Regions from separate parts of the Bradyrhizobium erythrophlei genome, predicted to be linked through region 1. Evidence: predicted binding sites of a transcription regulator. Region 1 holds the regulator's gene; each other region holds the start of a gene.

Region 1 (4,159 bases):
CATGGAAAGCGCCTTCGAAGGTGACGATGCGATAGCGTTCGGGATGGCCCTTGGAGAAATGATAGTGGCGCACGAGCTTGATGACGCCCTCCATCGCCTCCGCGCCGGAATTGCAGAAGAAGACGTAGTCCGCAAAGCTCTGCTCGCAGAGCCGCGCGGCGAGACGCTCGCCATCGGGACTCCTGAACAGGTTCGACATGTGCCAGAGTTTCGTCGCCTGCTCCTGCAACGCGGCGACCAGGTGCGGGTGCGCGTGTCCGAGCGCGTTCACCGCGACGCCCGAGGTGAAATCGAGATAGCGCTCGCCGTTGGTTGCGTATAGCCAACAGCCCTCGCCGCGCTCGAAGGCGAGATCGACCCTGGCGAATACCGGAAGCAGATGCGACGTCGCGCTCTTGTTCATGGCTACACTTGCGTTAGAGGTGGCCGTTCTTTGCGCGCATTGGCGCGGTCGCAAGTTACGGCCAGACGTGGACGATCAGAGTGGCGACCAGCGGTCGAAACGGAACGTGCCGCCTTTTCGGGGCGGCACGTGGCAGGTATTTTAGGCCTGCCGCGAACTGTGTCAACGGATTGCCCGTAAAACTGCGGTCTCCGGCGCGCAACACAATCGTTAAAAACGGTGGAACATGTGGACGCACTTGCGTCGACTCTTGCGCCGGAGTCACGCCATATTGTAGCGTCTCAGACGTCGGATACGACATCTCGTGCGGTAGGTTCGGCTCCTCTAAGTCGTCAGTAGTTGAGTAACGTTCGGGCGCGCTCATTTCGCGCCCGGCGAGGGCTAAGGGATTCTGCCGGAAGGGATTTTTGAGACGATTGGCACCGCAGCGCTGCCCGCAACAGGCCGGCGCGACGCGAAGGAAAGAGTGCGATGACGGTATTGACATGGTCTGACGATCGCGTCGAACAACTGAAGAAGCTCTGGGAAGCGGGCCTCTCGGCGAGCCAGATCGCCGCCGAACTCGGAAATGTGACGCGGAATGCGGTAATCGGCAAAGTGCACCGGCTTGGGCTTTCCGGACGCGCCAAGAGCCCCTCTTCGGCCGCACCGCGCCCGCGCAAGGCGCGCCCCGCGCAACATATGATGCGGGTCTCGCGTCCGGTGTCGCGCGGCAACACGGCGCTCGCGCATGCTTTCGAGGTCGAACTCGAGCCGGATCCGATCGCCTATGACAATGTGGTGCCGATGAGCCAGCGGCTGTCGCTGCTTGAATTGAACGAGGCCACCTGTCACTGGCCGGTCGGCGATCCCTCGAGCCCGGAGTTCTTCTTCTGCGGCGGCAAAGCGCTGAACAGCCTGCCCTATTGCGCGCATCATTCGCGCATCGCCTATCAGCCGACCGGCGACCGGCGTCGTCAAGCGCCGAAGACGACGCGGTAATTGCAAGCTTCATCGAACGCGAAAAGAGCGCGCCTTGGGCGCGCTCTTTTTTATGACCGGGTCATACTCCGCGAAAGGCTTATTCGACCTTCGCGAAGCGATCGTCGAGCGCGTAGCCCGCGCCGCGCACGGTGCGGATCGGGTCCTGCTCGCGGCCCGGATTGAGCAGCTTGCGCAGGCGGCCGATATGCACGTCGACCGTGCGCTCGTCGATATAGATGTCGCGGCCCCAGACGCTGTCGAGCAGTTGCTCGCGTGAGAACACGCGGCCCGGATGCTCCAGGAAGAATTCGAGCAACCGGTATTCGGTCGGCCCGAGATCGACCGGACGGCCGGAGCGGGCGACACGGCGCTTCTCGCGATCCAATTCGATATCGCCATAGGTGAGCACGGTGGCGAGACGCTCCGGGCTTGCACGGCGCAACAGACCACGAACCCGCGCCAGCAATTCCGGAACCGAGAACGGCTTGACGATGTAATCGTCGGCGCCGGTCGCAAGTCCCCTCACCCGTTCGCTTTCCTCGCCGCGCGCGGTCAGCATGATGATCGGAAGCTGTTTGGTTTCGGGCCGGGCCCGCAAGCGGCGGCATAATTCGATGCCGGAGAGTCCCGGCAGCATCCAGTCCAGCACGATCAGATCGGGAACCCGCTCCTTCAGGCGGGTATCGGCGTCGTCGCCCCGTCCGACCGTTTCGACGTCATATCCTTCGGCGTCGAGGTTATAGCGCAACAGCGTTGTCAACGCTTCCTCGTCTTCCACCACCAGAATGCGTGCGCTCATGTGCTTAGCCTTCTTTCGTCTTTGAAATGTGAGCTAGGTGCGATTGCCCCGGACAGCAAAGATCAGGTTCCGGGCACGGTTGTAGCAAAGGTCGTCATGTCACCTTTCGGTCGTTTGTCGAGAATTTGCTGGCCCTCGATCATGTAAAACACGGTCTCGGCGATGTTGGTGGCATGGTCGCCGATCCGTTCAATGTTCTTGGCGCAGAACATCAGATGAATACAGAAGCTGATGTTGCGCGGGTCTTCCATCATGTAGGTGAGCAACTCGCGAAACAGCGAAGTACAGATCGCGTCGACTTCCTCGTCGTTCTTCCAGACGGTCATGGCCGCCGGCAGATCGTGCGCCGCGTAGGCATCCAGCACCGACTTCACCTGCGATTGCACAAGGTCGGTCATGTGCTCGAGCCCGCGGATCAGCTTCAAGGGCTGGAAATCGCTTTCCAGCGCCGCGACCCGCTTGCCCATGTTCTTGGCAAGGTCGCCGATCCGTTCGAGATCGATCGCAACCCGCATCGCGCCAACGATCTCGCGCAAATCCACCGCCATCGGCTGACGCCGGGCAATTGTCAGCACCGCGCGCTCTTCGATCAGACGCTGCAAGTTGTCGATCTCGGCGTCGGTCTCGACCACGCGGCGGCCGACCGCGACATCGCGGCGGATCAGCGCATCGACGGCATCCACGATCATGCGCTCGGCAAGACCGCCCATTTCGGCCACCAGCCGCGTCAATTCCTGAAGGTCGCTGTCGAACGCCTTGGCGGTATGTTCAGAGGCCATCCTGCTCTCCTTCGATCATGCCCGAACCACGCCGGGCCTGATCTTATTCCCTAGCCGAACCGGCCGGTGATGTAGTCCTGGGTTCGCCGGTCGTTCGGCGAGGTGAAAATCTTGTTGGTTTCGTCGAACTCGATCAATTCGCCCAAATACATGAAGGCTGTTTTGTCGGAGACGCGGGCCGCCTGCTGCATGTTGTGGGTAACAATGGCGATCGTGTAATTTTCGGCGAGTTCCTGGATCAGTTCCTCGACTTTCGCGGTCGAGATCGGGTCGAGCGCCGAGCACGGCTCGTCGAACAGGATCACCTCGGGACGCACCGCCACGGTGCGGGCGATGCAAAGCCGCTGCTGCTGGCCGCCGGACAGGCTCAGGCCCGAAGCATTGAGCTTGTCCTTCACCTCGTTCCACAGCGCGCCGCCGCGCAGCGCCCTTTCGACCCGGTCGTCCATTTCGGACCGCGAGATCTTCTCGTACAGGCGGATACCGAAGGCGATGTTCTCGTAGATCGTCATCGGAAACGGCGTCGGCTTCTGGAACACCATGCCGACCCGCGCCCGCAGCAAATTGAGATCAAGCTTGGGATCGAGAATGTTGGTCTGGTCGAGCATCAACTGGCCGGTGGCGCGCTGTCCCGGATAGAGGTCGTACATCCGGTTGAAAATCCGCAGCAAGGTCGACTTGCCGCAGCCGGACGGGCCGATGAACGCGGTGACGCGGTTGGTGCCGAGCGTAATGTTGATGTTCTTCAGCGCGTGGTGTTCGCCGTAGTAGAAATTCAGGCCGCGCGCGGTCACCTTGGCCGGCGGCTCGGCATGGCCCGAAGCATGGCCGACCACAGTCGGCACCGGTGTCGCGGGAACACTCACGGAAGCGGAAAGATCGGTCATTTTGCGGTCCTCTCGGCGCCAAGAATGCGCGCGCCAATGTTGAGAGCAAGTACGGTCAGCGTGATGATGAGGGCCCCGCTCCAGGCCAACTGCTTCCAGTAGGCGTAGGGGCTCTGCACGAAATTGTTGATCGTCACCGGCAGGTTCGCCATCGTCTTGGTCAGGTTCAGGCTGAAGAACTGGTTGGAGAGCGCGGTGAACAGCAGCGGCGCGGTCTCGCCGGCGACGCGCGCGGTTGCCAGCAGCACGCCCGTGATCAGGCCGGAGCGCGCCGCACGATAGGCGATCCGCCGGATCACGAACGAACGCGGCAGGCCCAGCGCGGACG
Region 2 (4,159 bases), 3.1 Mb from region 1:
CTGCATCCAACTCCGGGTTCATTGTCGTGACCCTCAAGCCGTTCGATGAGCGCAAGAAGGATCGATCATTGGGCGTGGCAGCACTGATTCCGCGCCTGGGCGCGGAATTCCGTCAGATCGGTGATGGGGTGGTCGTCCCGCTCGCGCCACCGCCGATCATCGGGCTCGGTACCGGAGGCGGCTTCGCCTACGTTCTGGAAGACCTGCGCGGTGGCAGCCCGGCGGCGATGGCGCAGGCTCTGCGCGGCCTTGTAGTAGCGGCAAACCAGGATCCGCAACTGAACCGCGTGTTCAGCACGTTCTCGGCCACCAACCCGTCGATCTACCTCGATATCGACCGCGACAAGGTCCAGATCCTGGGGGTGCAGTTGAACGATGTCTTCCAGGCGCTGCAGGCGTCGCTGGGCGGCATCTACGTGAACGATATCAACCTGTTTGGGCGGCGGTGGCAGGTCAACGTCCAGGCCGAGGCATCCGACCGGGCCAGCATTGACGATATTTATCGCATCAACGTCAGGAATGCCGACGGCAAGATGATCCCGCTTCGAAGCCTGGCGGAAGCGCGAGTCGCAGTCGGACCGCCGGCGCTGATCCGTTACAACAATCTTCGCGCAGTGACCGTTCAAGGGAGCCCCGCCGCCGGCGTCTCGTCCGGACAGGCGCTGAAGGCTATGGAAGCCGTAGCCGCCAAGACATTGCCTCCCGGCTACGCTGGAGAATGGACCGACACGGCATTCCAGGAGAAGCGCGCTGAGGGCAAGACAGGAATCATCCTCGGGTTTGCGGTGCTGTTTGCCTATCTGTTTCTGGTTGGATTGTACGAAAGCTGGACGATTCCCGTACCTGTGTTGCTGTCGGTTTCGATCGGCATTCTTGGCTCTTTCATTGCCATGACCCTGAGCGGCCTCACGCTCGATCTTTACGCGCAGATCGGCATGGTGGTGTTGATCGGCCTTGCCGCCAAGAACGGCATCCTGATTGTCGAATTTGCCAAGGAGCAGCGTGAAAAGGGAGTCCCGTTGCTCGAGGCTGCCACCGAGGGCTCGCGGCTGCGATTCCGTCCGGTGATGATGACTTCGTTTGCCTTTATCCTCGGACTGTTGCCGTTGGTCGTTGCGACGGGCGCCTCCGAGCTTGCGCGTCGTGACGTCGGCACTCCGGTGTTCGGCGGGATGATCCTGGCGTCTTTCATCGGCATCTTTGCAATCCCGCCACTCTACGTGACGTTTCAGGCGGCGCGCGAACGGCTGCGGCCCGGATCCCGGCCGCAGGCCGACAAGCCAGCGCTCGGACAAGCGGAAGCGCCAAAACACTGATTTCTCGAGCCGCTTCAATCTGATTCCAGCTGTCCAGTCCTCTTGCCAAAAATATTTCGCTTAAGGCGACGGGCAAATCACTGGCAGTTCTTCGCCCGTCTCGCTTGATACGAGGGGCGTTGGCCATCGTCACGAACGTTGGGCGGGATGCGGTCGACGCTTGCGGTGCGGCTGACGAATGCGCAGACAGGCGGACGGCGAAGTCGTGTGGTCCTGATGCCTCGACGCTGGCATCAACGCGGTGACGATTGCTTTGGCAATCGCACCGGGGATGGTGACACAAAGCCCGATCACCAGGGAGAGCGCGAAAGAAGCCGTTAAAACCACTCGCGCGGGGAAGGCCGGATCAATCCGGTGAACCTGTGGTGAACTTATCTGCGTGCTTTCCATTTTTTGCACGCGGAGCTGCGGGTGCATTGGACACCCGGCTTTCCCTGCGCCCTCGATTCAAGAGTGGCTCATTTCTGTGCACGGCTCGGACGCATTGTGTCGCGGGAAGCGCGGATTCATGGCCTTCGCTTGGCACAAACGCGTTAACCATTGTTGGTCGAAAGGAACCTTGCTCGCACCCCGCAGATGTCGCCTGTTTGTCGCAAGCGGCTGTTATCGCAAGTCATAATCGGCAACGCTTCGATTCGGATGGGACGCCGGATTGTAGCAGTCATGGAATTGTCATCGGAATCTGTTAGGCGCGCGCATGGGAAGTGACTCGATGAGTGAAGAACAGCCGGAGCGGCATTTTCGCACCCTGTTTATCTCCGACGTGCATCTCGGAGCGCGCGGTTCACAGGCCGACAAACTTCTTGATTTTCTCCGCGTCCACGATGCCGACACGATCTATCTGGTCGGCGACATCGTCGATGGCTGGGCGCTGAAGTCGGGCTGGCACTGGCCGCAATCGCATAACGACTTCGTGCAGAAGATGCTGCGCAAGGCGCGCAAGGGCGCCAAGGTGATCTATATCCCCGGCAATCACGACGAGTTCCTGCGCAAATATTACGGCACGCATTTCGGCGGCATCGATGTGGTCGAAAACGCCGTGCATACCGGCGCCGACGGCAAGCGCTATCTCGTCATCCATGGCGATATCTTCGATCTCGTGGTGCAGAACGCGCGCTGGCTCGCCCATCTCGGCGACAAGGCCTACGACTTCGCGATCCAGATGAACCGGCTGGTCAACTTCTTCCGCCGCCTGTTCGGCGTCGGCTACTGGTCGCTGTCGCAATGGGCCAAGCAGAAGGTCAAGAAGGCGGTGAACTATATCGGCGCGTTCGAAAACGCGCTGGTCGCCGAAGCCCGCCGCTACGACGCCGAGGGCGTGATCTGTGGCCACATCCACTATGCCGTGATCCGCGACGAGCAGGGCATCCGCTACATGAATTGCGGCGACTGGGTCGAAAGCTGCACCGCGCTCGTCGAGCATGAGGACGGCCGGTTTGAGATCATCAGCTGGACCGATCTGCAACGTGAAAACGCGCTGGTTCCCGCGGTCGCGGCGCGCGCCGCCGCGTAAGCCTGCCACGGCATACCGCTCGGGCTACGGCAGCCTTCTTTCTGACCAACGGAAGGTCGCTTGCGCCCTTGTCTGCGCTCTTGCCGCCGCCGCGCGAGAGGCGTTAAATCCGATCCATGAACGAACCTCTTTCGCACGCGCCGCCATCTCACGTACCCGTGAGTTCCGCCGATATCGACGCCGCCGCCAAGGTGATTGCGCCGTTTGCGGTCCGTACGCCGCTGTTGTTGCCGCCGGTGCTCTGCGATCGCCTCAGTGCGAAAGTATTTCTCAAGCCGGAAGTCTTGCAACGCACCGGCTCGTTCAAGTTCCGCGGCGCATTCAACAAGCTTGCTTCGATACCGGAAAGCGCCCGCAAGGGCGGCGTCGTCGCATTTTCGTCCGGCAATCACGCGCAGGGCGTGGCCGCGGCAGCGAAGATTTTGAACATGCCGGCCACCATCGTGATGCCGGTGGATTCGCCGCTGCTGAAGCGCGAGCGCACCAAGTCCTTTGGCGCGGAAGTCGTGCTCTATGATCGCGATCGCGAGGACCGCGAGGCGATCGCGCGCGACATCGCCGGCAAAAACGGCGCGACGCTGGTGCCGCCTTATGACGATCCCAAGGTGATCGCGGGGCAGGGCACCATCGGGCGGGAGATCTGCGAGGACCTCGCCGCGCTCGGCATCGCGCCTGACATTGTCGTCGCGCCGGTTTCCGGCGGCGGCCTCATTGCCGGCGTCGCCACCGCCGTCAAATCGCGCTTTCCGCAGGCGCAGGTGATGTCGGCCGAGCCGGAAGCTTTCGACGATCACGCCCGCTCGCTGCGCGCGGGCAAGCGCGAGGGTCATGGCGCCAAGGGCCGCACCATTTGCGATGCGCTGATGGCCGCGATCCCCGGCGAGATCACTTTTGCCATCAACGGCAAGCTGCTTTCGAAAGGAGTCACCGCGAGCGATGCGGAAGTTGGCGCCGCGGTGGCGTTTGCCTTCCGCGAATTGAAGCTCGTGGTCGAGCCGGGCGGGGCGATCGGCCTCGCCGCACTACTCGCCGGGCGCATCGATGCGCGCGGCAAGACGATCGTGATCGTGCTGTCCGGCGGCAACGTGGATTCGGAACTTTATTCGCGCCTGATCGCCTGCGGGCTTGCATCGCCGCGGTGCTAGTTCTCGCCGGAACCTGATCGGTCTGTTATCGTGGCAGCACGCGTCATCAAAAGACGCGAGTTGAAAAACAGACCGGGAGTTGGTGATGCACAGGCTGCTCGTCCTTTACAACGAACCCAAGGACCCCGCCCATTTCAGAAAATACTACGTCGAGACGCATGTGCCGCTGGCGAACACGATTCCCG
Region 3 (4,159 bases), 1.9 Mb from region 1:
TTACGCAGATCAGAATACAGATGAGAAGCGCCGATACCTGCGCGTATTCGAGCACCCGGAGTGCGGCGATCAATTCGAAGCCAATGCCGCCGGCACCGACCGCACCGAGCACGGTCGAGGCGCGAAAATTGTATTCCCAGCGATAAATAGTGGTGTCCGCCAGCTGGGGCAGGACCTGCGGCAGCACCGCATGAAAGACGACCTGGAGTGGCGAGGCGCCGGCCGCGCGGGCAGCCTCGACCCGCTTTGGATCAACATGCTCGATGCTTTCGGCGAAGAACTTGCCGATCATTCCGACTGAGTGGAAACCGACCGCCAACACGCCGGGCAGTGCCCCGAAGCCAACCATGGCAACGAAGATAATGCCCATGATGAGTTCCGGGATCGATCGCAGCAGATTAAAGAGCGTGCGTGTCGCATGGTAAACAAAGATGTTGGGCGTCGTGTTGCGGGCGGCAAACAAGGCCAGCAACAGCGAGAGCGAGACGGCAAGGGCGGTTCCTGCGACCGACATCGCCAACGTATCAGCAAGCGGCCTCAGCCAGTTCTGATAACGCCTGAAATCCGGCGGAAACATTTCGCTGGATAGCTGCTTGATCGCCGGCCAAGCGTCCAAGAAGCGCTGGGGATCAAGCAGGCCGGTGAGCGCCATCGCAACGACGATCAGAATAATGATCACAAATATACCGGCGCCGCGTTTGAGCCGCATCGCTCCTTCGCGAGCCAGGATGTCGTCGTAGAGTGAGGGGGCGGAAGTGTTCATCCCTTGAACTTTGCAAGATCGAGATCGAGCAGCTTTGCTGTTTCGCGCAGAATGTCGTAGGCGTGGTCGTCCGTCGCCACGAAGCCTTCCGCGCGAAACGTCTTCAAAATGTCCTTGTCGTTGAGCTCGAGGAACGCCTTCCTGATCGAGACCTTGAATTCGGGGGCCAGATACCCCTGCATGGTGATCGGATAATTCGGAATCGGATCACTTTCTGCCAGAATGATCAACTTGTCGCCGTCGATCGAACCCTTGGCGACCAGCGATTTGAAGATTTCCTGACTAAGACCGCCGGCCTGAACTTGACCCGACTGCACGGCACGCGCGACCGCATCATGTGCTCCGAGGAGAACATATTTGTAGTCGGTGTCGCCGATCAGGCCGTCGCGGGCCAGCAGTGCCCGCGGAATCAGGTGGCTGGACGTGGAGGCGAAGTCGCCAAATCCAACCATCTTTCCCCTGATGTCGGCGAGCGTCTTCACGGGGCCATCGGCCCGCGCGATGATGACGCTCTTGTAGGTCGGTGAGCCCTTCGAAACGCCGACGGCAAACGGTTCGATCTCGGGAGCTTTCGACTTGGCCAGCACGTAGGAGAGTGGACCGAAATATGCGACTTCGATCCGCCCGAACCGCATCGCCTCGATCATCGAGGAATAGTCGGTGGTGACGACGAGCTCGATGTCCTTGCCGAGGCTGTGCTCGAGATAGGCTTTCAACGGTGCCGCATTCTGGATAATCGTGGACGCGTTCTCGTCGGGGAGGAGCGCCACCCGCAACTTGGCGGGGTTCGGCGCCGACTGGCCGGAAGCATGGTCGAAGGCAAGAGACAGGCCGCCGACCGTGAAGGCGACTAAGAAGCTTCTGCGTTTCATGGCTTGATCCGATCCGATGCGCTGGCGTTGTCGTCTAGGCCGCCGCCATCCGGGACGGGGCTGCGAGATAAATTTGGTCGAGAATTGTCTGGCTCAGTTGCAAGGCCGAGCCTTCGTAGACGATCCGGCCGTTCGCCAGTCCAATCACCCGATCGGCGAACTGGCGGGCGAGATCGATCTGATGGAGGCTGACGATCGCGGTGATGCCGTCTTCCCGGCAGATGCGATGGAGATCCGCGAGTACGCGTTCGCCGGTTGCCGGATCAAGGCTGGCTACGGGTTCGTCGGCAAGGACGAACTGCGGCTTTTGTGCCATGGCTCTCGCGATCCCGATCCGTTGCTGTTGGCCTCCCGAAAGCTCGTCTGCCCGATCAAGAGCACGTTCGAGCAGGCCCACGCGTTCCAGCGATTGCAAGGCGAGCAGCCGATCAGCCAGCGGCAGCGCAAATAAGGACCTCAGCGTGCTATGTGCGCCGAGGCGGCCGACCATGACGTTTTGCAGGGCTGTGAGGCGGCCGATCAGATGATGCTGCTGGAAGATCATGCCCGTACGGATGCGATGTTTGCGCAACGTGCGAGCATTGCTGAAGATGGAACCTAGGCCTTCGACCGTGACGTCCCCCTGGGTCGGCTTCAGCAGCCCGTTCAGGCAACGAAGCAATGTCGATTTGCCCGCACCCGAAGGGCCAAGCAGCACGAGGAACTGGCCCTTCGGGACGGAAAGGCTGATCGGCAAGACCGCTCTCACGCCGTTGGGAAAGGTCATTGCAACATAGTGCAACTGCAGCATCGTTTGGACCTCGGGAGCGGATCGCCTGCCTCAGGCGGCCAGCCCGATCGGACTTTCCGAACAGAAAGCCAATTTGTTCGGAGAAAACGAATAGCGACCGTGGACGACAGGCGCATGACAGCGTCCGTGGCGATCCGGAGTTGGGAAGTGGCGGTCAGGAAAGCAGAGCTGTCGGCTAAGGCTTCGCCGGGTGAATGAACGCCCAGGGGCTCACCTCGGAATCCCGGGGCACCTCGATCTCGATCAGATAGGGTCCGCCGTCCGCCAGCGCTTTCTCCAGGGCTGCGCGGAAGTGATCGGGCGACGTGACGCGCGCCGCACCCACACCAAAGGACTCCGCGAGCTTGACGAAATCCGGATTGACCAGGTCGGAGGCCACGATACGGCCGTCGAACCGTTCGCGCTGGTCGCGCCGCACATTGCCGTAAGAATTGTTGTTGAATACAAGAACCACGACGCCGATCTTGAACTGCACGGCGGTCGACAATTCCTGCACGCCGAACATGAAGCCGCCGTCGCCGGTGATGGCGACCACCGGACGGTTGGGGTGCGCGACCTTGGCGCCGAGTGCAGTCGGGAATCCGGAGCCGAGCGTCCCTTGATAGCCCGAACTGATGAACGTCCGCGGTTCGTAGACGGGAAAGCCGTACCAGGACGCAAAACCGACTTGCGACAACTCGTCGGTAACGATCGCATTCGGCGGCAGCACCTCGCGCAGGATGTTCAGATAAGCCATCTGCGGCTGGATCTGCTGAATTTCTTTCAGCGCCACTGCCGAGGCCTCGCGGATCGCCGCGCGGCGGCCGCTGGTCCTGGTGTAGCCGATTTTCTTTACCGCGGCCGCCAGCTCCGATGTGGCAGCCGTGGCGTCGGCCACGACGGCGGCATCCGGCGCATATCGCCGCATTTCGACTGGATCGATATCGATGCGGAGCGATTTCAGCCCGTCGGGGCGGAATGGCCAGCGCGTCATCGCCGGCAATTCCAGCCGCGTGCCGATGCCGATCATGAGATCGGTCTGCGGCCACAGCCGGTAGGCGGCCGCCATGGTCAGTCCGAGTTCGTGCGCATTGGAAACGATGCCGCGCCCGCTGCGGAACGCGACCACCGGCGCATCGATCAGTTCGGCCAGTTCGAGGATTTCATCGCCGGCATCGATCGCGCCGGAGCCGACAAAGATCATCGGCGTCTTGCTTGCTGCAATCAGGCTCGCTGCCGATTTGATCCGATCCGGATCGGGCTGCGGCGCCGGAAAGCGGTCGAACACCTCGGCGGCGCCGACCGCGGCCCGTTGCGTGAACACATCCCAGGGCATTTCGAGCGAGGCCGGGCCGCGACGCCCGGACAGCATTTCCTGAAACGCGCGCGCGACCAGCGTAGGAGCGTTGGCCGGATATTCGATGCGCTCGGCCCATTTGACGAACGTGCGCAACGTAGCGAGCTGGTCCGGCATCTCGTGCAGATGGCCGCGTCCCTTGCCGAGAAAGGCCGTCGGCACCTGTCCGGTCAGGCAAAGCACGGGCTCGTTGCCGCCAAAGGCCGTCAACAGCGCCGCGCTGGCGTTGAGCACGCCTGGGCCTGGAACCACGCTGAACACGCCGGGCTTGCCGGTTGCGCGCGCAAAGCCAAAGGCCATGTAGCCGCAGGCCTGTTCGTGCCGCGCGCCAATCACCTTGAGCTGGGCTTGATGGAAAGCGTCGAACAGGCCGTAGATCTGGGCGCCAGGAAGTCCGA

Evidence for each region. Region 1 encodes PhoB, which activates phosphate uptake and scavenging genes when phosphate is short. Its sites were predicted from a motif close to TGTCATNNANCTGTCAT; they were not measured.
Region 2: the regulator PhoB is predicted to act here: its motif matches at 1,976-1,992, upstream of BUA38_RS25620 (UDP-2,3-diacylglucosamine diphosphatase).
Region 3: the regulator PhoB is predicted to act here: its motif matches at 2,529-2,545, upstream of phnC (phosphonate ABC transporter ATP-binding protein).

The regions. Positions count from the first base shown of each region.
Region 1 is NZ_LT670849.1:2,301,300-2,305,458, forward strand. It holds gene BUA38_RS10810 (aspartate aminotransferase family protein) at 1-403, opposite strand, end outside; gene BUA38_RS10815 (GcrA family cell cycle regulator) at 875-1,384, shown strand; gene phoB (phosphate regulon transcriptional regulator PhoB) at 1,464-2,165, opposite strand; gene phoU (phosphate signaling complex protein PhoU) at 2,228-2,944, opposite strand; gene pstB (phosphate ABC transporter ATP-binding protein PstB) at 2,995-3,831, opposite strand; gene pstA (phosphate ABC transporter permease PstA) at 3,828-4,159, opposite strand, start outside.
Region 2 is NZ_LT670849.1:5,385,507-5,389,665, forward strand. It holds gene BUA38_RS25615 (efflux RND transporter permease subunit) at 1-1,316, shown strand, start outside; gene BUA38_RS37085 (hypothetical protein) at 1,446-1,733, opposite strand; gene BUA38_RS25620 (UDP-2,3-diacylglucosamine diphosphatase) at 2,029-2,829, shown strand; gene BUA38_RS25625 (threonine/serine dehydratase) at 2,946-3,974, shown strand; gene BUA38_RS25630 (EthD family reductase) at 4,060-4,159, shown strand, end outside.
Region 3 is NZ_LT670849.1:413,223-417,381, reverse strand. It holds gene phnE (phosphonate ABC transporter, permease protein PhnE) at 1-763, opposite strand, end outside; gene phnD (phosphate/phosphite/phosphonate ABC transporter substrate-binding protein) at 760-1,635, opposite strand; gene phnC (phosphonate ABC transporter ATP-binding protein) at 1,670-2,425, opposite strand; gene BUA38_RS01830 (thiamine pyrophosphate-dependent enzyme) at 2,601-4,159, opposite strand, start outside.